DNA from 3 places in the Streptomyces sp. NPDC051018 genome. Region 2 is predicted to be linked to each of the others. Evidence: riboswitches for the same ligand, from Rfam matches in the RefSeq annotation. Region 2 holds a riboswitch; each other region holds the start of a gene.

Region 1 (7,354 bases), on a different contig from region 2:
GGGGGTTGTTGGTGCGGCTGACGGCCGTGGCCAGGGCGAGTGCCCAGATCCACCAGGCCACGGGGTGCAGGGTGCGCGGGAGCCGGCGGCCGCCCGTGTCCGGCATCCGGCCGGGCACGGGCGACTGAGCCGGTGTCGTGGTACGGGCCACCCGCTACCCCGAGCGTCTGCGGCGGTGGGCGGCATAGGCTCCCGCGCCGATCAGCAGCACCAGGACACCGGTGGCCGCGGCGGGCAGATAGGAGCCGCGGTCCTGTTCCGGCGCCGCCGCGGGAGCCGCGTCCACGACGACGGGTCCGGAGGCCGCGAGGGCGCCCGGAGAGGTCGCCGGTGCCGTGGACGCGGGGGCCCGCGGTGAGGAGGGCGGTGGGGAACTCGGTGGAGCCGTGGTCTTGGCCGGTGGGGGCGCCGGGGTCCTGCGGGAGGGCGGCGTGGCCGGGCCGGGGGCCGGGCCGGTGTCGGTGCCCGGCGGCGGCGGGGGCGCGGTCCGGGTGTCCCTGGGCGCGGGTTTCCCTCCGCCGGTGGGCCGGGTGTTGTGGGCGCGGAGCTGGTCGGGGGTGACGGTGGGACGGCCCTTCGTGCCGCCGATATCGGTCCCCCCGAAGATCCACAGGTCCACACTGCCGGGTTTGGGCCGGTAGAGCATGGCGCCGAGCTGGCTGTAGGTCCAGGTGTTCCGGCCCGGGTCGGCGTGCCAGTACGACCAGTAGGCGGACGCGGGCGGGGTCAGGACGCAGTCCTCCTGCTCCGGCGGCGGGAACTGCTTGCCGCCCCGGTGGCCGCTGTAGCCGATCCGGCAGATGAACGCCGGGCCGTCGTGCCCGGTTCCGGTGGTGCGCCAGCCGCCCTGGTTGAGGAGTTCGTAGCCGGTGGTGGGGGTGGTACCGCAGGACCGGTAGACGGGGCCTCCCCAGCGGCTGAAGTCGACGGCCAGGACCGCGCCCGAGGTGGTGGTGCACTGCCCGATGGGCTGGGGTGCGGCCGCCGCCGGGCCACCGCCGGCGCCGAGACCGGCCGCGGCCAGCCCGAACGCCGCGGCGGCCCGTGCGAGGCGCCCGGCGGGACTCGTCTTCATGACGGCTCCCCGGCGGCAGTCCTGGTCCGGCGCCTGCGGACGAGGAGGGTCACGGCGCATCCCGCGGCCGTCAGGGCCGCCGCCACGGCCGCGAGCAGTTGGCCCGGGACACCGGTCGAGGCGAGCGGACCGCCACCGGAGCCCCCTGCCTCGCCCTGGGGCAGCGGGCCGCCGCCGTCCTCACCGGGGGTGACGATACGGGGTGGGGTGGGGTTGCCGCCCGGATCGCCCGCACCCGGGGGCCGGGGGGTCGTACCGTTCAGGCTGCGGCTGAGCGTGCCGAAGGAGATGCCCGTCGAACCGCCCGCGGCCTGGGTGGAGGCACGGACGTCGGAGCCGCGCTGCCCGCCCTTGGCGACATTGAATCCGCCGTCCGCGTTCTGCTGGGAGGCGAGGAACGCGCGCGCCTTGCCGATCTTCGCCCGGTGGTCGGCGGCGTCGAGGGAGAGCGCCTGGATCGCCAGGGCCGCCGAGTTCACCGAGTTCCCGGAGGCGCCGGGGAAGCCGCCGTCCGCCAGTTGGCGGCCCGCCAGCCAGGTCAGCGCCCGGTCCACCGCGGCCTGTGAGCCCGCGTCCGGGAGGAGGTCGAGGGCCATCGCGGCCATCGCGGTGGAGTCGACCTCCGGCTCGCTCGCCTCGCCGATCAGGCTCGGCCAGGCGCCCGAGGGCTCCTGGAGGCTCTTGAGGTAGGCGATCGGCTCGGCGGCGGCCGTCGTGTCATTCGCCCGGAGCTGGGCGATGACGCCGAGGGACTGGGAGAACACGGAGGTGGCGTTGGTGTACGCGCCCTTGGCCGCGCAGGAGCGGTCGGGCGCGGGCGACTTGGCGGAGCAGACGCCCGAGGCGAGGGCGGCGAGGAGATTCTTCCCGCCGAAGTCCCGGGGGTCTCGGCCCACCGCTTCGGCGAGCAGGGCGGCCTTGGCGATGGAGCCGCCTCCGGCGTACTTCGTACCGAGCTTGGTCCAGTCGTGCAGGGTGCGTCCGGTGCCGTCCTTGCCGCCGCCGTCGAGGAAGTCCACTACGGTCCGCAGGGCGTTGTTGTCGTGTCCGGTGGCGGCGAGCGCGAACGCCCCGTCGATGGTCAGGCCGTAGTCGGCGAAGCCGCTGCCGCGGGCGTTCTCGTAGTAGCGCCCCTGGAGCAGCCGGCTGGTGTGGGTCAGATAGGCGGTGGCCTTCCGCAGGTCGGGGCTCTTGCCCGGGGGTGTGACCGGGGGCTTCGGCTCCTCGGGCGGTTCGGTGGTGAGGGCGAGGAGGTCCGTGCCGGCGCCGGCGATGGTGGCCGGGACGGTCGCGTACAGCTTCGGTTCGGTCAGGCCGTCCTCGAAGGAGAAGGCTCCGCCGGGCAGTTGCTGCCGGGACAGCCAGGAGGTACCGGCGGCGGCCCGGGTACGGTCGCCCAGGACCCGCAGGGCCTGAACGGCCCAGCCGGTGCTGGGGGCGCTGCCGGCGGTGCTGTAGGCGGAGGCGGGCCAGCCGCCGTCCGTCAGCTGGGTCTTCGTCAGATACTCACGGCCCTTGGCGACCACGGCGTCGTGTCCGCCGGCGCGGTGGAGGGCCAGCAGGATCAGACCGGTGGTCCCCGGCTCGCTGTCGCACCACTCGCCCGCGCGGATCAGAATGCCGGTGAAGCCGCCGTCCTCGCACTGGAGTCCGGTCAGCCGGGCCACCGAGGCGGGCGGCGGTGTCGCCTTTCCGTTGAGCAGTGCCACCACGGCCAGGGCCTGGCCCTCGGCCTGGAACGTGGTACGGAAGTCGCCCTCGGTGAGGCAGCCGGGCACCGGCTCTGCGCCCGCGACGGGGGCCGGGCAGACGTACTTCAGCAGATCGCCGAGGAGGTCGCGTCCGCCGAAGGCGCGCGGGTTCTCTCCCGCGGCCAGGGCGACGAGGGCGAGCCGGGCCGCCGCGGTCGCGCTGGGAGGCTGGTCCTTGCCGTCGGGGTAGGCGTACGCCTCGGTCTGCGCCGGCGTGGCGAGGTAGGCCGCGGCCTTCTTCGCGGCCGGGGAGCCGCGGTCCGCGGCGGCGAGCGCCAGCACGGCCTCGGCGGTCTCGGTGTGCCTCGGCGCGCCCGTCTCGGGGTCGACGACCCGTTCCCCGTCCTTGAGTTGCTGGCCGAGCCAGCGCACCGCGGCCGGTACGTCGACCGATCCGGGCGGCACACCGGGACCCCCGGGGTCTCCGGGGCCGCCCGGCCCGGGATCGCCCCCGGCCCTGACGTCGTCGGGGGAGAACGAGGGCTTCCCGGTGGTGCCGCCGATGTCGGTGGCTCCGAAGACCCAGGCGTCGACATCGCCCGCGCGCGGGGTGCGCGACATGGCGCCCAGCGGGCTGTAGGTCCAGCTCTTCTGACCGGGCGAGGCGATCCAGTACGACCAGTAGGCGCTGGCCTGGGGCGTCTGGACGCAGTCCTCCTGGGCGGGGGTCGGGTACTGGGTGCCGGTGCTGCCGTGGCCGATCCGGCAGATGAAGGCGTCGCCGTGGGACTGGGTACCGGTGGTGGTGAACCCGGCCTCGTGGAGCAGTTCGAAGCCGGTGGTGGGCGTGGTGTCGCAGCCGCGTTCGACCTTCCCGCCGAACTTGCTGAAGTCGACGGCGACGACGGCGCCCTTCTGCGGGGTGCACTCCTCCACCGGGGCCGCGGTCGCGGTCGCCGGTGCCGTGAGGAGCGACACGGCCGCGCCCAGGGTCAGCAGTGCCGCCGTCCCCAGGGACAGCAGCCGTCTGCCCCTCGATCTGTACCGATCCGCATGAAGTCCCGTCCCCACCGCTGCCCCTCGGTTCCCGCGCGGCACGGACGGAAACGTGGCGACGGCCCGGGGTCCGGTGAACCGGCCCCTGGGCGGGACGACCACGCCGTAGTCCGCGACGGCGCTGTACTCGTGCTGCTTTCCGGGCACCAGGTAATCCGGCTCGTCCCGCGTACTGATGCGCGGAACCTACGGTTGCGGGTCAGCGCCGGACTTCGACCGGCTTCCCCTGGTGCTGAACAGTTGTCAGCCGGAGTGCAACACGGGTGAACGACCACCGTCAAGATGGCGTAAGTCTCAGCTGCGGACCAAACCCCGCGTGATGGGGCATCTGGCGCGGACGGGACGGCTCGGGTAGCGTCCGGGGCTGCCGCACGGGGGAATCCGGTGGGAATCCGGGGCTGACGCGCAACGGTGTGGGACGGCAAGGAGCCGTTCCGAGCCCGAATGCCCGTGCGGTGAGGCACCACTGGAAGCCGTATGCACGCGATCCGGACAGCGGCCCCGACTTCCCGCCCGCCCCCACGGCGGCCCGGGCAAGGACGGCATGGCCGCGTCCCGACTCCACAGGGAGCAGGCCCATGTCGCCCATCCGCCCCAGACACCGCCTCGCGCTCGCGGTGCCCGCCGTCCTCACGGCGCTCGCCCTGGCCGCGCCACCGGCCGGCGCGACCTCCACCCCCGCCGACATCGCCACCTCGAAGACGAACGGCGTCGCCTATCTGAAGTCCCTTCAGGCCGCGGACGGTTCATACGCCGGATCGGGTCTTTCCAACGAGTGGGCGTTCAGCGCGTTCGCGGCCGCCGGCACGGCCGTCGTGGACGTCTACCCCGGCACCGACACCACCAAGAACGCCCGTACGGTCTACCGCAATCTGCTCTCCACCGCGGCCTGGCCCTCGGCCTCCCCCGTGGTCACCGACTACCAGCGCGCGACCCTCAACGCCTACGCCGCGGGCATCGACCCGGCCCGGGTCTCCGCCTCGCGCAACCTCATCGCCCAGATCTACGGCTACTGGCAGACCGCGGAACCCGGCTACTTCGGCCCCTCCGCCAACTTCAACGGCACGGTGTTCGCGGCGCTCGCACTCGTCGGCGCGAAGACCCAGGCGGGCGCCACCCGGGTTCCCCAGGCGCTCGTCGGCTCCATGGTCGCCCGCGTCCGCGCCAACCAGCACACCGACGGCGGCTGGGCCCACAGCAAGGCCGAGGGCAACCCGGCGGCGCTCGCCCAGCCCGGCGACATCGACATGACCGGCGCGGCCCTGGCAGCGCTCTGCGTCTCCGGGGTGCCCGCCACCGACACCGATGTGGTGCAGGGCAAGAACTTCCTCAAGTTGAAGCTGGCCAACGCCTCCGGCGCCTTCAACTCCCTATACGGGGCCAACACCAGCTCCAACGGCTGGGCCGTCGCCGGGCTCAACGCCTGCGGTATCAACCCCCAGACCGGCGACTTCCTCACCCCGGCGGGCAAGACCCCCGTCGACTTCCTCATCGCCAACCAGTACAACCCCGGCGGCGGCTTCAAGTACAAGCCCACCGACGGGGTGCCGTCCGCCTACTCCTCCACCGACGCCCTCCGGGCGGTCGCCGGCGGCGGATTCACCTCGGCCCCGCCGCTGCCGACGACCGCCGGCGCTCCCCAGTGGGTCGCCCAGCCGTCGTTCACCGCCGGTACGGCCACCAGACTCGCGCTCACCGTCGACGACGGCGCGGGCGGTCTGAAGGTGTGCTCGGTCTCCCTCACCCCGACCGGGACGACCACCACGCTCGGCGATGTCCTCACCGCGGCGGGCTCCGGCGCCACTCCCTCGGGCTGTGTCACCTCCGTCACCCCCGCGTCCGGCAGCGGCACCGTCACGGCGGTCAACGGCAAGGCCAACAGCGGCTCCAACACCTGGAAGGCCAGTGTCGACGGATCCGCGTTCACCACCGCCTCCCGTGGCACGGTGGTCAACGTGGGCGCCACCATCGCCCTGCGCTGGGGCCCCTGACCCGGCCGGGTGACGCCGGCATTCGGCCCGTCCCCGGGCGGGGCTCGCACCGCCCCGCCCGGCGGACCCGACGGGCCCCGGTCTACCGGTCCTTGAAGACGGGTTCGCGCTGCCCTTGGGCGAATGCGGCCTTCGCCTCGGCGTGGTCCTCGGTGAGCGAGCAGATCACCTGGGTCCGCATCTCCAGGTCCAGATGGTCGCGGAAGGCCCCGAGGCCGAGGCCGGCGTTGAGCATCTCCTTGGTCTGGCGGATTCCCATCGGGGAGAGTTCCGCCATCCGCTGTGCGAGCTCCAGTGCCTCCTTCAGGGGGTCTTCCGCGATGCGGTTGAGATACCGGAGCTCAAGGGCCCGCGGTGCGTCCAGCACGCCTCCGGTGTAGAAGAGCTCGGCGGCGGCCGCGGGCCCGATCAGCCGTGGCAGGAAGTACGACAGCCCGACGTCGCCGGCGGACATGCCGAGCTTGGCGAAGGGCGCGTGGAAGCGCGCGTCGGGGGCCGCGATCCGCAGGTCGGCCGCGGAGGCGATGGAGAAGCCACCGCCGACGGCGTGCCCCCGGACGGCCGCGACGACCGGCTGCGGCAGTTCCCGCAGCAGCATGATCATCGATGTGCTCAGCCGCAGCGACCAGAAGGTGTCCACGGGACCGTCGCCGATGCCGCGTGCCAGGTCGGCCCTGCTGCAGAAGGAGCTGCCCGCGCCGGTGAGCACGACCACCCGGCAGTCCTTCTGCCAGCGCAGTGCGGCGAGGACGTCGTGGAACTGCTTTTTCATCTCCCTGTTGAAGGCGTTGCGTGGTTCCGGACGGTTCAGCGTGACCACGGATACCCGGCCCCGCGTCTCGACCTCGATGAACTGCGTCTCTTCCGGCATCCGTTCCGCTTCCTTCCCCACTACGACCAGTACCGCTGCTTGAGGCGGCGCTTGAAGGGCTTCCCGCTCTCCTCCCGGGGCAGCCGGTCCTCGAAGACCACGACCCGCGGGGCCTTGTAGCGCGCCACGTTGTCCCGGACATGGGCCCGGACCTGCTCGGTGGTGACGAGGGCGCCCGGGAGGAGCTCCACGTGTGCCGCGACGGCCTCGCCGTACTCGGGGTCGGGGACACCGAACACGGCGGCGTCGGCCACGCCGGATCGGACAACGGGAACACGCATACTCAATGCTCCTTCCCACACGGTCGCTCAGCCGCTCACCCAGGCGCCGACCCGACCGGAGGAGAGGGACGCCGACTCCGAGAGGGGTGGTGGGGGCACAGGCAGGAAGCCGCCGGGCCGACCACAACTTTTAGTAAATTGCTAATCTGCTTATGGCGCGCTTCACTCGGAGCCATATCAGCCGCTTTCCTGGGTGAGATTAGAGGATCCCTCCCTTTTAAGTAAAGACACGTTCCATAGAACATTGGGGTGCCGTCCTCGCCGTGCCCGCCAGAACCCCGGTCTCCGGGGGCCGGCCCGGGAAGCGGCGATGGGCCGCCGGCGGCAGTGCTCGACGAACCGGCGGCGCCCCTGGACGCCGGGCGGCGCGTTTCTGTGCGTCATACGGA
Region 2 (7,354 bases):
CGCCGGGGGCGCCGGCGTCCGGCAGGGGCCCCGGCGCGGTTTGCTCCGGGGGTCCGGGCCGCTCCTGGGTGCCGTACGGGACCTCACAGCGTTCCTCGCGGAGTTCCGCCACCCGCTGCTCCAGCAGATCGAGCAGGGCGGGGACGAGTACCGGCCCGGCCGAGAGCTGGAGGAGGGAGAGCAGTTGCGGGACGGCTTCGACGACCTCGGCGACGGCCGTGGGCGCGACATCGCCGGGGGCGGGGTGCGCCAGCGACCACGCGTCGAAGAGGGCGACCCAGCCGCGCAGTACGGCCATGTCGTCGCGGTCCCAGGCGCGCAGCCGCCAGCCCGGGCGGGCGGTGTCGCCGTGCAGTTCGACCAGTCCGGCGAGGCGGGCCCGGTCCCAGCCCGCGCGTACCTGGGCGGGGGTCAGTTCCAGTGCGGCCGCGGCCCGTTCCTCCGCGCGGTCGGCGAGCGGTGCGGTGCTGGGGTCCCGGTCGACGGCGGCCCAGCGGGCGATCCGTACGGCGTCGGTGAGGACCTCTCTCGCCTGGCGGGCCAGCTCGGCGGGCGGAGGAGTGCCCTCGGGGGGCCTCGGGGCCGGACGGGTGCGCCGGGTCGTCACGGCCCTGCGGGCGCTGGCCAGCGGCCGCGGGCGGACGAGACGGAGTCTGGAGTTGCGCGCCAATTGCTCATCAGGCTTTCGGGACGTCACAAGGAGCAGTCTTCCCGTTGACGGCCCGAAAGCCCAAACGGAACCTGTCGGGCGGCAGATCGGCCGGATTCAGTGCCTCTGGCGGCGGGGCGGCGCGGGCACCCGGAATCCGGCCCGTACGGGCTCGACCGTGCCTGCCCGCAACGGCGGCGCCCGCCCGGAGCGCGGGTCCCCGGCGTCCGGTGCGGCGCGGCGCCGGCGGCGGGTCTGGTACGGGGACGCGCCCGGGTGATCCCGGCAGCGCGGCGCGGTTGCGGGCCGGGGTCGCGGACTGGGCGTCCCGGGCCGGGCGGGCCCGCCGATCAGCCGGGTGAGCGGCCCTTCGGGCCACCGCACCGGGCTGCTGCCGTCCCACCCGGTCCCACCCGTTCCCGGGGGCCGGTGGACGCCCGGAGAGAACCCGTGCCCGGCGGCCCCTGCCCGGAGACCGGCTCGATCAGCCCGGGACAGCCCTTACGCGCCGACCCCGTACGTCCCGTACTCCGGAAGGCCCGTCGGCTCGAAGATCTGCACCGCGATACCGCTCGGCGTCGTCTCGCTGTGCAGCGGCCGCAGGCCGGCGGGGGTGCCGCCGTCCGGGAACAGCCGTCGTCCGCTGCCCACGACCACCGGGGCGATCGCGAGCCGCAGCTCGTCGATCAGGCCGGCGGCCGGCAGGGACTGGCCGAGCCGGGCACTGCCGTGGATCTGGAGCTCGCGGCCGGGCCGCCGTTTCAGTTCCGCGACCCGGGCGGGGATGTCGCCGGACAGGATCGTGGCCGGCTGCCACCCGGCCTCGGTCAGGGTCTGGGAGGCGACGTACTTCGGCGAACCGTTCAGAATGCGGGCGTTCGGGTGGTCGGTCATCTCCGGCCAGTCCCGGGCGAAGTTCTCGTAGGTACGGCGGCCGAACAGGAATGCGTCCGCCGCGCCGAGCCAGCCGGCGGCCACCCGCTCGAACGCCTCGTCCAGGTGCGGCACGAACCAGCCGCCCCGGGCGAATCCGTCGCTGGTGTCCTCGTCCGGGGAGCCGGGCCCCTGGGAGACGCCGTCCAGCGACAGGAACTCCTGTAGTACCAGCCTCATCGCACACCACTTCTCTCCCGGCCCGGGAGACATCCGTCCCCGCCCTTCCGACTTCGTCACCCGGGGAAAGTCATCGGTCTCCCCGCAGCGCACGAGCCGGTCGCGAAGAGGCCGACGAGGAGAGCCCGGCCCGGACCACACCGACGACGCCGACCGCGCCGACCACACCGATGCCGCACGACCCCGGTGGCGCCGTCGCCCGCGTCGTACGGCGCCCGCTCCTACGCCCTCTAGAGCAAGGGGGTCAGAAAGCGGCGGAGCGCTTCCTCGTACCCGGCCGGGTCGGCGTTCCACATGGCCGCGTGCGGGGCGTCGAGGACCGTGTGGAGGGTGACGAGTTCGGGACGGCCCGCGGCCAGTGCCCGGGAGGGCCCCCAGGGGGCGAGGGTGTCGTCGGGGCCGTGGAGGATCAGGGTCGGCACCCGTACGGCCTGTGCGCGGGCCATGGTGATCAGCCCGCCCCCGGCCAGCCCCGCCCGGCCGCGGGCCGCTCTGGCGACGAGCGGCACCAGGGGTCCGGGGGTGTGGCGGGCGGCGGCCAGACCCCGCAGGGTCGCGTCCTGGTCGAGCACCGGGGAGTCGAGGACGAGCCCGCTGATCCGGTCGCGCAGCGTGGAGTTGGCGGCGGTGCGCAGTGCCATGGCGGCGCCCGTGGACCAGCCGAGCAGCACGACGCTCACGGCGCCGCGGCCCACGGCGAAGCGGACGGCCGCGTCCAGGTCCCGCCACTCGGAGTCGCCGAGGTGGCCGAGGCCGCCCGGGGGGCGGGGCGCGTCCGGGTCGCCCCGGTAGCCGAGGCCGAGCACGGGCATGCGTCTGCCGTGCAGAAACGGAAGGAGGTTCATGGGGTGTTCCCGGGTGGCCCCGAGCCCGTGCACGGCGATCACCCAGGTGTCGCGGGGGCCCGGCACCAACCAGGCGGGCAGTGGACCGAGTTCGCCGGGGATGCTGACGTCCTCGTGGTCGATGCCCAGGGCCTCCGTGGGGGTGCCGGTGTGGAGCCGGGGGGTCATCCGGACCCGGGTACCGGGCTCCAGGGCTCCGTGGCCGACCTGCTCCAGCCTGCGGACCAGGGTGTCGGCGGGGTGGGAGACCCCTTCGAGGACGGGGCCGACGATCGCGTGGACGCCCGGTCCCTCGATCCCGTACGTGCCGGGGCGGCGCGAGGCGAGGGCCCGGGTCAGGGTCACCTGGCCGGCCGCGGTGGCGTGCACGGTGAGCCGGGGGTCCCCGGGGAGGGCTCGGCCGGGCGACGCCTTGAGCGTGGCGTCGCCCGCGTACCGGCCGGCCACGGCCGCGGCCGCGCCGACGCCTATCAGGGTGGTGACGGCCGCTGCCGTCGCGGTTACCGGACGCATCCCCTCAGTGTCGGCACGGGCGCGGCACGCTGCCAGTGGACGGGCGCCGGCCGGGGTAGCCCCTGAAGCCGAAGACCGGGCCGAAGGCGGGCAGAAGACGGGCGGCGGACAGGCCGGAGACCGGCGGAGGACGGGCCGGAGACGGGCGGAGGACTGTCCGGAATCACCGGGCGCACAAGGGGCGCGAATGTTCGGGGATCGGGTTTCCGTCGAACGCCCGGGAACCCGGATCCCCGGGTTCCACCGACCGCTCCGGCCCGCCCGGTGACCCGGATGGCGTGTCGGGGAAGCGCGGTGATGCATATCACCATAAAATCCCTCGAAAGCCACTTCCTGTCCGCCTCGAACGGCCGCAACCGGAATCCCGGCCCGGGGGAAGCGGAAGCGGAAGGATAAGAACCGGTTGGAGACACCCCGAGTCCGGCCCCAGTTCACCTTCCGTTCACCCAGGTTACCTACGTTCGGCGAGCCACTGACCTCCAAAGATTGCCTGGGTAAATGGAACACATCACGCTGCTGCTCACGATCGTAATCGTGACAGCTCTCGTGTTCGATTTCACGAACGGTTTCCACGACACCGCCAACGCGATGGCGACGACCATCTCGACCGGCGCAATGAAGCCCAAGACCGCGGTGGCCATGTCCGCCGTGCTCAACCTCGTCGGCGCGTTCCTGTCGGTGGAGGTCGCGAAGACGATCTCCAGCGGCATCGTCAACGAGTCAGGCATCACCCCCGAAGTCATCTTCGCGGCGCTCGTCGGCGCCATCCTCTGGAATCTGGCCACCTGGCTGATAGGCCTGCCGTCCAGCAGCTCGCACGCCCTGATGGGCGGACTGATCGGTGCGACCATCGCCTCGGTCGGCATGAGCGGCGTCAACGGCGGCACGGTCGTCACCAAGGTCCTGATTCCCGCCGTCGCCGCGCCGCTGGTCGCCGGCATCGGCGCGTTCTTCGCCGCCAGGCTGACGTACCGCATCGGACGCAAGGCGGACGGCAAGGGCACGGAGAAGGGCTACCGGGCGGGTCAGATCGCCTCGGCCGGTCTGGTCTCGCTGGCCCATGGCACCAACGACGCCCAGAAGACGATGGGAATCATCACGCTGGCCCTGGTCGCCGGCGATGTGCTCTCCCCCGGCTCCAACCCCCCGATGTGGGTCATCGTCTCCGCGGGCGTCGCGATCGCGCTCGGCACCTACCTCGGTGGCTGGCGCATCATCCGCACCATGGGCAAGGGTCTGACCGACCTCCAGCCGCAGCAGGGCTTCGCCGCCCAGACCAGCGCGGCCAGTGTCATCCTCGCCTCCTCGAACCTCGGCTTCTCCCTCTCCACCACGCACTCCTGCTCCGGTGCCGTCATGGGTGCCGGCCTCGGCCGCAAGGGCGGGGTGGTCCGCTGGTCCACCGCCACCCGGATGTTCGTGGCCTGGGGTCTGACGCTGCCGGCCGCCGCACTGGTGGCCGCGGGCTCCGAGTTCGTGACCAAGCAGGGTGACTGGGGAGTGGCGGCCGTCGCCGTCTTCCTGATCGCCTCCTGTGCCGCGATCTGGCTGGTCTCGCGCCGCCAGGTCGTCGACCACACGAACGTGAACGACGTCGAGCACGGCGAGCCCGTGGGCGCCGTCAACGCCGCCCTCGCCCAGGACGACCTCAAGACCACCATCCCGTCCCCCGCTCCCTCGGCCCCCGAAGCGGGTCCGGCGAGCCGGGCCGCGGTGTAAGGACAGATCAGCATGAAAATCGACTGGGAAGCCCTCGGCTCCGTCTTCGGCGTGAGCCTCGTGTCGACCGTGGTGGTGGTGGGTCTCTTCGCCGTCGGCGTGGTCGCGCTCAGCAAGCAGGAGTCGGCGGCAGGCGGAGGCGGTGGCTCCGCGGCCCTCGCCCGTACCGGCGCGTACGCCTGCTTCGCGCTCTGCACGGCGGCCGTGGCGTACGGGATCTATCTGATCGTCACCTGACGGCCGCGGCCGTCGGGACTCACGTCCGCGCCTCACCCGTTTCCGTCGAAGGGCCGGGCACCCGATGGGGGTGCCCGGCCCTCCGGCTGTCCGGATGTGGGGCTCAGCACACTGCCCCTCCGCAGGTCAAAGGCAGGTTGACGGGTGTTCTCGGAGCGTGGTGGACTTCCTTGGCCATCACGACGGAGGCAGAGGAAGCCGGTGCGAATCCGGCGCGGTCCCGCCACTGTGACCGGGAATGACTCCCGGGAGCCAGGAACTCTCACCGTCGGACTCGTCGAACCAGGGCGCGGACACCCTGAGTGAGGACATTTCGCCATGCGCGGCTGCGGTTCAGCTCCTGCCCTGAATGCACTGAATGCCCCGAACGCACTGGGAGCGCCCGGAGCTCCGAAGGGGCTGAAGGCGCCCGGCACGGCACCGGGTTCACCGTTCCCCCGAGGCGGGGCAACGGCCTGACCCATGCGTGCCGACCGAGTATTCGCGTACGGCGCCGCTCTCGGCCTCACCGGCGATCTGCTGCTCGGCGATCCCCGCCGGGGGCACCCCGTCGCCGCGTTCGGGCGGGCCGCGGGCGCCGTCGAGCGTGTCCTGTGGCGCGACCACCGCGGCTGGGGCGCGCTGCACACCGCCGTGTGCGCCGGAGGCGCCGCTTCCGGTGCCGCGCTCCTCGCCCGGGGGGCGCGCCGGAGCCCCGCCGCCTCCCTGGCCCTGACCGCCGCCGCCACCTGGACCGTCGTCGGGGGTACCTCGCTGGGGCGGGAGGCCCGTGCCGTCGGGCGGGCGCTCGCCGCGGGCGACACGGCGGCGGCCCGTGAGCGGCTGCCGCATCTGTGCGGACGTGATCCGCACGCCCTGGACGAGCAGCAGATCGCGCGCGCGGTCGTCGAGTCCGTCGCCGAGAACACCTCCGACGCCGTCGTGGGGGCGCTGGTGTGGGGCGCGCTGGCCGGAGTTCCCGGGCTGGCGGGGTTCCGCGCGGTCAACACCCTGGACGCGATGGTGGGTCACACCTCCCCCCGCTACCGGCGGTTCGGCTGGGCCTCGGCCCGCCTCGACGACCTCGCCGGCTGGCCGGGGGCCCGGCTCACGGCCGCGCTGGCCGTGCTCGCGGGCGGCGGCGCGCCCGGAGCCGTACGGGCCTGGCGGTCCGATGCCCACCGGCATCCGAGCCCCAACGCGGGCCCCGTCGAGGCGGCGTTCGCGGGAGCCCTCGGAGTACGGCTCGGCGGCACCCTCTCGTACGGCGGCCGGGTCGAGCACCGGCCCGTGCTCAACGGCGGGGGACGCGCGGTGGGGATCGGCGACATCGAACGGGCCGTCCGGCTGTCGCGCCGGGTCGGGCTGCTCGCGCTCGGCGCCTGTGTCGCCGCACGGCCGGTGTTCCGCCGGGCGGCGGGTACGGCGGGCGCCGCGGCGAACCGGCTGCGCCGGGGAGGCGCCCGATGACCGGCCGCAGGCGCGGGGGCGGGCTCCTCGTCGCCGGGACCACCTCGGACGCGGGCAAGAGTGTCGTCACCGCCGGGATCTGCCGCTGGCTCGTGCGGCAGGGGGTGCGGACCGCTCCCTTCAAGGGGCAGAACATGTCCCTGAACTCGTTCGTGACCCGTGACGGCGCGGAGATCGGCCGCGCTCAGGCCATGCAGGCGCAGGCCGCCCGCGTCGAGCCGACCGCGCTGATGAACCCCGTCCTCCTCAAGCCCGGCGGTGACCGGAGCAGCCAGGTGGTCCTGATGGGCAGGCCCGTCGGCGAGATGAGCGCGCGCGGCTACCACGGCGGCCGTCAGGAGGCGCTGCTCGGGACCGTCGTGGAGTGCCTGGAGGAGCTGCGGAGCACGTACGACGCCGTGATCTGCGAGGGTGCGGGCAGCCCGGCCGAGATCAATCTGCGGCGCACGGACATCGTCAACATGGGTGTCGCCCGGGCGGGCCGGCTGCCGGTGCTCGTCGTCGGGGACATCGACCGCGGCGGGGTCTTCGCCTCCTTCTTCGGCACCACCGCGCTGCTGAGCGCCGAGGACCAGGGGCTGGTCGCGGGCTATCTGGTCAACAAGTTCCGCGGGGACGTCTCGCTGCTGGAGCCGGGGCTCGACATGCTGCGCCGGCTCACCGGACGGCGGACGTACGGGGTTCTGCCGTACGCGTCCGGGCTCGGCATCGACGAGGAGGACGGGCTGCGCGTGTCCCTGCGCGGAACGGTCCGGGAGTCGGCCGTGACGCCGCCCGTCGGGGAGGAGGTCCTGCGGATCGCGGTGTGCGCGGTGCCGCTGATGTCCAA
Region 3 (7,354 bases), on a different contig from region 2:
AGGCCGTCCGCCCCGCGTGTTGCGGGGCGGACGGGCTCATCGGCGTAACGGCTCGTGCGGCGCGCGGCTTGGCCGGCGGGGAGTTCGCGTCAGAACGACCTGGTGCGCCAGTAGTCGATCTGGCGCTTCTCTTCGGGAGAGAGCTTGTCGTACCGCTCCTGGCCCTTGCGCGACTGCTCGGTGACGAAGTCCTCGATGGGCTTGCCCACTCCGGCGATCTCCGACGCGCCGCAGGTGACCTTGGCCGCGCCGGCCCTTGCCGCCCGGCCCAGGGTTTTGTCGAACCAGTCCGCTTCCGTCTTCTTCTCGTCGGCCATGCTTCCCCCTCCAGAAGAGCGTCGGTCTGTCGTCCGGGCGCACCACGGCATGCCGTCCATCCGCGACCACCCGGGGCGACGGTCTTCATTACGGTACTTCCGGCTCATGACCGAAGCCATAGGGCGAATGGGAATACGTACGTCAAACTGTCATCTGTCCTGAGAACGCAAGTAATTCATGGACACCGTCTCCCGAAAGCCGGGAACGACAAGCCGACTCTCGGCGCCGGGTCAGCCGCAATGGCGGTGACATCAGTGATTCCGGTGGCGAAAGTGGCCGGCTGCCGACAAATTCGGAACCGTGAATTCCCCATACTCCCCGGGTCCGGAGCTCCCATGAAAGGCCGTTGCATCCAGACCCTCACCATCCCACTGGAACGAACGTTCCATCCATCGCTCCCAGGTAGTCACCCGAGCTTCCGAGCCGCGGCAACACCCCTCTGGTCAGTCCGATCACCGGCCGGCCGGGCACGGCATCCAGGCTGCTGCGGCCAACCCGCACGCTGACCACCGCCGTCCGGCACAACGAGCCGCTGCGGACAGCCCGTCCGGAGCTCACTGACCGCCAACGACCACCGATCCTTGGAACGGATCAAAAGCGGGACGGCGCCAGGGTGCGCAGGACGTCGAACTCGTTGCCCTCGGGATCGGCCATGACCACCCAGCTCCGGCCGGGGCCCTGGCCCACGTCCGCCTTGACGGCACCGAGGCCGAGCAGCCTGGCCACCTCGTCATCGGTGCTGCTGTCGATCGGGCTGACATCGAGGTGGAGCCGGTTCATCACGGTCTTGCCCTCGGGCACCCGGATGAACACCGGAGTGGGCGGCATCTGGCGGGCCCGGACCTTCTCGACGGACGGCTCCCAGGAGCCGATCTCGACCTTGTCCTCGCTCCGGTCGATCACCGTGAAACCCAGGACGGCGCACCAGAAGGCGGCGAGCCGCTCCGGGTCACGGCAGTCGACGACCAACTCGGGGCTCAGCTTAAGTGGCCGCGCCACCCCTCCGGTCCGGGATCGCCATGACCACCTACCCTTCAGAATCGATGAAACGATGAATCGATCGTCTAGATCGCGTATCGCCAGCTCGTGAGCATATGGGCGCCGTACCAGCATCCGAAGAGCGTCGCCGCCACCAGGGCGAGGGCGGCGGAGCGTGTACGGGCACGGCTGAGCGCGCGGGCGAACGGGAGCAGGAAGACCATCGCGGGGATGAGGAGCCGTAGTTTCGAGTGGTAGAAGTTGCTCTGCGCGAGGGTGAGGACGAGCATCGTCGAGCCGTAGACCAGCAGCGGCGGCCACGCGCCGCGGTGCCAGGCGAGGACGGTCGCGCAGATCGCTCCGACCAGGAGCACCGCGGTGCTCACGGCCACCCAGCCCTCTCCCCGCAGCAGCGTTTCGCGCAGGAAGGCGAGGAAGGACGCGCCGTTGTCCCAGTGGGTTCCCCAGCCGGCCTCCTGGATGAGGAACCACGCGTTGAGCTGTCCGGAACGCAGGCCGACCCAGAGGAGATACGCGGGGGTTCCGGCGCAGGCAAGGGCGACCCCGAGGACCGGGCGTGCGGAGATACGGCGTTCGCGCCGCATGGCGAGGACGGCCGCCACGGCGAGCGCGACCGCGAGGGCGAAGGCGGCGGGGCGGGTGAGTCCGGCGAGGAGACCCAGCGAACCGGCGGTCAGCCACACGCCCCGGTGCGCGGCGAGCAGCGCGCCTGCGGCGAGCGCGAGGAAGAGGGACTCGCTGTAGCCCATGAGGAAGGTCAGGGCCATGGGCTGCGCCCCCGCGAGCAGCACGATCGTGATGGTCGCGGTGCGCGTGTCGTACAGCCTGGTCACCAGCGCGTGGACGGCGAACAGCGCGGCCAGCAGCGAGACGTGGGCGATGACGATGGCCGCCGTGCCCGGATCCATGCCGGTGAGGCGGTGCAGCCATCTGGTCAGCAGGGGGAAGAGCGGGAAAAAGGCGAGGTTGTTGCCCGCCGGCTCGCCCGTGGCCGTACGGGTGAAGCCGTCGGGGTAGCCGTCGGTGGCTATGGAGACATAGAGGAGCCCGTCCCATGCGAGCAGCCGGTCCTTGATGCCGGAGCCGCCCGGCGGAATCATCGCGGAGAGGATCCAGAGATGGAGAACCGTACTCACGGTGTACACCGCCAGGATCGTCCTCACGACCCGTCCGCGACCCGCGCCCGCCGCCGAGGGTGAGGCCGTCAGCCTCCGGCAGCGCGCGGGAGTGACAGCTGTGCCGGGCAGACGGCGGACGTCACTCTGGGTCTGGTGGGGCATCGGTTCCTCGCAAGGTCAGGTTCTCGCTGGCCTTTACGCAGGAAGGTAGGTAAATGGTTGACACGACGTGACGCGGATCACGTTGGAGGCTGTTCCATCCCGCCCGGGACACACCCCGGCAGCGGACGCCCTCAGGGCACCCCGGTCACCCGCGCGGGCCGCGTTCCGGAACCGCCGTCGTGCCGGGCCCGGGCGGCATCGTCAGGGACGGGGGCACCGGCGGACTGGTCTCCGGGGCCGGGGCGGTGGACAGGGGCGGCCCGCCCTCCGGGGTCGCGGCTCCGGTGGACCCGGCGCCCGAGGTCGACTTCGGCGCCGGGGTGGCGGTCGACAGGGAGGCCGGGTCCGAGGGGACGTCCGCGGGTACGGGCGGCCGTACCGGCGCGGTCTCCCCGCTCGTGAGGACCACGGAGGCCAGGGACACCACGGCGCACAGCACACCCGCACCGGTCGCGGCCATCAGTCTGTGGCGTCGGCGCTCCCGCCCCTTGGCGACGACCGTACGCGCGTCGATCGGCTGAGCGTGCTCAGCCGCCCGGCCGGCGGCGCTCCGCAGTCCGGCCCGCACGGGGTCGTCGAGGTCAGACATCACGGCTCTCCCCGGTCGGTGCATGGTGATCGGTCTGGTCGAGAAGGTCGGGCGGGTCGAGATGATCCGGCTGGTCGAGAAGGCCGGGCCGGTCGAGAAGGCCGGGCCGGTCGAGAAGGTCGGGCCGGTCGAGAAGGTCGGGCCGGTCGAGAAGGTCGGGCCGGTCGAGAAGGTCGGGCCGGTCGAGAAGGTCGGGCCGGTCGGGATGATCCGGCCGGCCGAGATGGTCGGCGAGCTTGGCGCGGGCCCGGGACAGATGCGTCTTGACGGTGCCGGTGGAGAGCCGGGTCTCGGCCGCTATCTGCTCCACCGGCAGATCACAGACGTAGAAGAGGGCGGCGCACTGCCGCTGCCGCAAGGGCATACGGCGCAGCGCTCGCTCCAGATCGACCATGCCCGGATCCGGCCCTTCGCTCGTCAGGGGGTCGTCCCGCGACTTCCACGCGTGCCGGCCCCGCACGACCCGCCGCCAGCGGCTCACCGCCAGTCGCCACGCGACCGTCCGCACCCATGCCTCGGGCCCCCGCTCGCGCTCCAGCCGGCGGCGTGCTCCCCAGGCCCGTACGAACGCCTCCTGGACCACGTCCTGGGCCTCGTGGAAGTCCCCGGTCATCACATACAGCTGGCCGGTGAGCCGGTGCACGGATCGGGTGTAGAAGTCCGTGAACTCCTCCTCGGTCAAACGTCAGCGCTCCTTGCAGATGTGCGGGTACGCGTCGACGTTACGCCTCGGGGGTTCTGCCCGGTCGACGGGCCGAGACGGAGATCTCTGCCCGCTCGCTCCAGGCGGCCGGGCCGGAGGGCTTCGTGGGCGGCTGCCGGCCCGGCGGCATCCGGCGTGGTGGGTGCACGACAGCGGGTCCCGTTACGTCACCGTACGCCCCGATGCATCCCGGTGCGCGGGACACCGGTCCGGCGGAGCGCACCTGTGCGGGGCCGGTGGCGCGGCCGGGCCGCACCCAGGGACCGGCCGACGCCCTCAGCCCGCCGTCAACGGGCTCCCGCAGCGCAGATTCCAGCGCTCGGAGCGGCCGGTCAGCTCGGTGAGGGCCAGCGGTGGCACATCCAGCCGCCAGAACGCCTCCGGGGGCAGGGCGAGCGCATGCACCACGACCGCCCTGACCAGGGCGGGTTCCACGACCGCCAGCACCTGGCCGTCCGGCAGGGCCGCCAGCCAGCCGCCCACCCGTTCGCACAGCGCCACGAGCGATTCACCGCCGTGCGGGGCGGCCGAGGGGTCGGCGAGCCACGCGGACACCGCTTCCGGCTCGGTCCCGGTGACCTCCGCGAGCCGCCGTCCCCGCCAGCGGCCCACGTCCCAGTCCGCGAGTCCGGCCACGGGTTCCGCCGCCAGCCCGAGGGCGCGGGCCGTCTCCCGGCAGCGCAGGGAGGGGCCGGTGAACGGCCGCCCGGCGCGCGACAGGGTGCCCGCCACGGCCCGCGCGGCGGCGAGACCCTGCTCGTCGAGGGAGACCTCCCCCTCGAAACGTGCCTCCCGCAGCGCGGACGTCGTCGCGGGTGAGATCAATGTCACCCGTACCGTCATCTCCCCACTCCCTCCCGTCGAGTGCTCCAAGAGCCAAGCACATCACGGGAGTTCACATGCCTCCCTTCCCGTGCCGTTCGCGCGTTTGCGCACGTACGAGCCATGGCGGCACCCGGCCGTACACGGTACGGTCACGTGGACATGACGAGGGCGTGACGGAAGTCCGGTGAGAATCCGGCACGGTCGCGCCACTGTGTACCCGTACCTCTGCGGGAAGTCAGACCCAGCGCCCTCGTCCCAGGCACCACGACCGGGACGCGTTGTTCCCTCAGGAGGTTCTGCCATGGCTCAGTCCGCCGCGCCCGCACCCGCCGCCGCACCGGCACTCACCCCCGTCTCACTGAGGGCGATCGCCCCCTGGGCCGCCTTCTTCGGCCTGCTGATGCTGGTCCTCCTCTACTTCGTCGGCGCGGAGCAGGGCGCGGTCGCGCTCGTCTCCGGAGAGACCGTCCACGAGTGGGTCCACGACGGGCGTCATCTGCTCGGCTTCCCCTGCCACTGAGGGCCGCGCCCGGACGTCAACGGACCCCGGAAGTCCAGGGACACGGAAGTCCAGGAACACGGATGTCCTCCGGACCCCGGACGCCTCGCCCGCACACACATCGTTCCGGCGGCACACCCCCCTCCGGAATCCCTCTCGCGGCGCCCCGGCGCCGTATCTCGGACGCGTTGTCCGCAGCAGCGGACCGAGCCGCCTTCACCACACAGGGGAACACTCACCCATGCCTTCCATATCCGTCAGAGCCCTGCTGGTGCGCGGTATGCTCGCGGGCCTCGTCGCCGGGGTGTTCGCGCTGGCCGTCGCGTACTTCATCGGCGAGGGCCCGGTGGACGCGGCCATCGCCTTCGAGGAGGCCGGCAGCCATGAGCACGGCGGCGAGGAACTCGTCAGCCGCGCCATGCAGTCGACCGCCGGTCTCGCCACCGGCGTCCTGGTCTTCGGCGTCGCGATCGGCGGGATCGCCGCGCTCGCGTACTGCGTCGCCCTCGGCCGTATCGGGCGGTTCGGCCCGCGCGCGACGGCCGCGCTGGTGGCCCTCGGCGCACTGGTCACCGTGTACGTCGTGCCGTATCTGAAGTACCCGCCGAACCCGCCGGCCGTCGGGGACCCCGGCACCATCGGCGGGCGCACCGCGCTGTACTTCCTGATGATCGTGCTCAGTGTGCTGCTGGCGGTGGCCGCGGTGATCGCCGGGAAGCGGCTGGCGCCCCGGCTGGGGAACTGGAACGCGACCGTCGCCGCGGCGGCCGGGTTCGTCGTGGCCGTGGGGGTCGCGTTTGTGTTCCTGCCGTCGTTCAACGAGGTCCCGAAGGGCTTCCCGGCCACCGTGGTCTGGGAGTTCCGGCTGGCGACCCTCGCGATCCAGGTCACCCTGTGGACGGTCTTCGGGCTGGTCTTCGGACAGCTGGCGGAACGGCTCCTCGCCCCGGCGACGGCCCCGGGGTCCACGGGAACACCGGCCACGACAGCCGCACTCTGACCCCGTGCGCCGGGTGACCCTGGGGTCGTACGTCTCCCTTACGGGCCGCCGCAGGCCCGCGGACCGCGCCTCCCGGCGGCCGGTCCGACGGTCACCCGAGGGCTCCTCGGGTGGACTCCCGCCGTTTCAGCCGGCCTCCGACGACCATCCGAACCAGGCCGGGCGGAACTCCATATGAAGTTGTTCCCACCCATGGGTCTCCAGATCCGCCCAGCGGTAGAGGGAACGACAGACGTGGTAGTTGCATCCGCCGGAGTAGTACAGCTGTGTCGCGGCGGCGGGAGGGCCGTCCTTCGTGACGGCGAACAGATGCGGAGCCGCCTCCCGGAACGCCGTCGTACCGCCCGTCAGGAACAGAGTCTCGGCATGGACGTGCTGGTGGAGCAGTTCCCTGGGCTCCCGACGGCTCGGAGCCGCGTAGTCGATCTCGCCGGGGTCGGGCAGCAGGTCGCTCTCCGGCACGCTCGCGGTACGCAGTTCGCGCGGAACGGTCCCCGTGCGCATGATCGTTCGCAGTCGCTTCCACCGGGAGGGCCGGAACTGTACTTCCCGGTGGGCCAGCACGAGGTCGAACGGCGTCTCTTCGTCCCACTCGCCCCCGTACTTCCGCGCGGGGGCGCGCAGCGGGAGGTAGACCAGGGACCGTGGGGACCGTGCCGCGAGCAGCCACAGGGCGCCTATGCGCCGGCCGTCCGCCCGGTCCGCGTACAGGTTGTACGAGGTATGGGACTGGAAGAACGCCCCGTGCCTGATCGGCTTCGACGGGCTGATCACCCGGTACACCTCGTCTCCGAGCCGCACCCGCTGGACAGTGATCTTCAGTCGCAGGCTGTCCCGTGTGAGCGCGGCCCTCGATGCGGTCATCCCGTTGTCTCCCCCGTGGATCTGATCTCTTGCGGTGATGTCTTCTGCGATGAGGTCTACTGCGGTGATGGTCCCGGCCTCGGGCGAGGAAGCTCCAGGAAGGCGGGGCCGCCTGGAACGCGGACCGGGAGGCGCCGTCATCCTCTCAGCTCCCCGCGGAAACCGGGTGGTGTCCGGCGGTACGAAGACCGGTGATCGGAAGAGGGCTGGGCCGGCATCGGGCGTGGCGTCCGATTCGTACAAGACCCTTGGTTTCGTACAAGACCCTTCGTCCGGG

What was found. A riboswitch is a leader RNA that binds a small molecule or an ion and turns the genes downstream of it on or off. The one in region 2 is predicted to bind cobalamin.
Region 1: another riboswitch for cobalamin. It lies ahead of ACIBCM_RS07470 (prenyltransferase/squalene oxidase repeat-containing protein); the one in region 2 lies ahead of ACIBCM_RS03665 (cobalamin biosynthesis protein).
Region 3: another riboswitch for cobalamin. It lies ahead of ACIBCM_RS09725 (CbtB-domain containing protein); the one in region 2 lies ahead of ACIBCM_RS03665 (cobalamin biosynthesis protein).

Annotation. Positions count from the first base shown of each region.
Region 1 covers NZ_JBITFN010000003.1:250,473-257,826, forward strand. Annotated here, with positions in the region: gene ACIBCM_RS07460 (energy-coupling factor transporter transmembrane component T) at 1-106, opposite strand, end outside; gene ACIBCM_RS07465 (hypothetical protein) at 155-1,075, opposite strand; gene ACIBCM_RS07470 (prenyltransferase/squalene oxidase repeat-containing protein) at 1,072-3,837, opposite strand; cobalamin riboswitch at 3,950-4,094, opposite strand; cobalamin riboswitch at 4,197-4,272, shown strand; gene ACIBCM_RS07475 (hypothetical protein) at 4,401-5,813, shown strand; gene ACIBCM_RS07480 (enoyl-CoA hydratase/isomerase family protein) at 5,896-6,684, opposite strand; gene ACIBCM_RS07485 (hypothetical protein) at 6,705-6,965, opposite strand; gene ACIBCM_RS07490 (hypothetical protein) at 7,346-7,354, opposite strand, start outside.
Region 2 covers NZ_JBITFN010000001.1:900,872-908,225, reverse strand. Annotated here, with positions in the region: gene ACIBCM_RS03690 (hypothetical protein) at 1-697, opposite strand, end outside; gene ACIBCM_RS03685 (dihydrofolate reductase family protein) at 1,151-1,762, opposite strand; gene ACIBCM_RS03680 (alpha/beta hydrolase) at 1,993-3,120, opposite strand; gene ACIBCM_RS03675 (anion permease) at 3,619-4,839, shown strand; gene ACIBCM_RS03670 (hypothetical protein) at 4,852-5,076, shown strand; cobalamin riboswitch at 5,220-5,359, shown strand; gene ACIBCM_RS03665 (cobalamin biosynthesis protein) at 5,539-6,525, shown strand; gene ACIBCM_RS03660 (cobyric acid synthase) at 6,522-7,354, shown strand, end outside.
Region 3 covers NZ_JBITFN010000004.1:201,293-208,646, reverse strand. Annotated here, with positions in the region: gene ACIBCM_RS09755 (hypothetical protein) at 90-317, opposite strand; gene ACIBCM_RS09750 (VOC family protein) at 910-1,317, opposite strand; gene ACIBCM_RS09745 (hypothetical protein) at 1,383-2,480, opposite strand; gene ACIBCM_RS09740 (hypothetical protein) at 2,743-3,186, opposite strand; gene ACIBCM_RS09735 (SigE family RNA polymerase sigma factor) at 3,179-3,868, opposite strand; gene ACIBCM_RS09730 (histidine phosphatase family protein) at 4,166-4,732, opposite strand; adenosylcobalamin (AdoCbl) riboswitch at 4,876-4,969, shown strand; gene ACIBCM_RS09725 (CbtB-domain containing protein) at 5,016-5,234, shown strand; gene ACIBCM_RS09720 (CbtA family protein) at 5,455-6,213, shown strand; gene ACIBCM_RS09715 (hypothetical protein) at 6,340-7,077, opposite strand.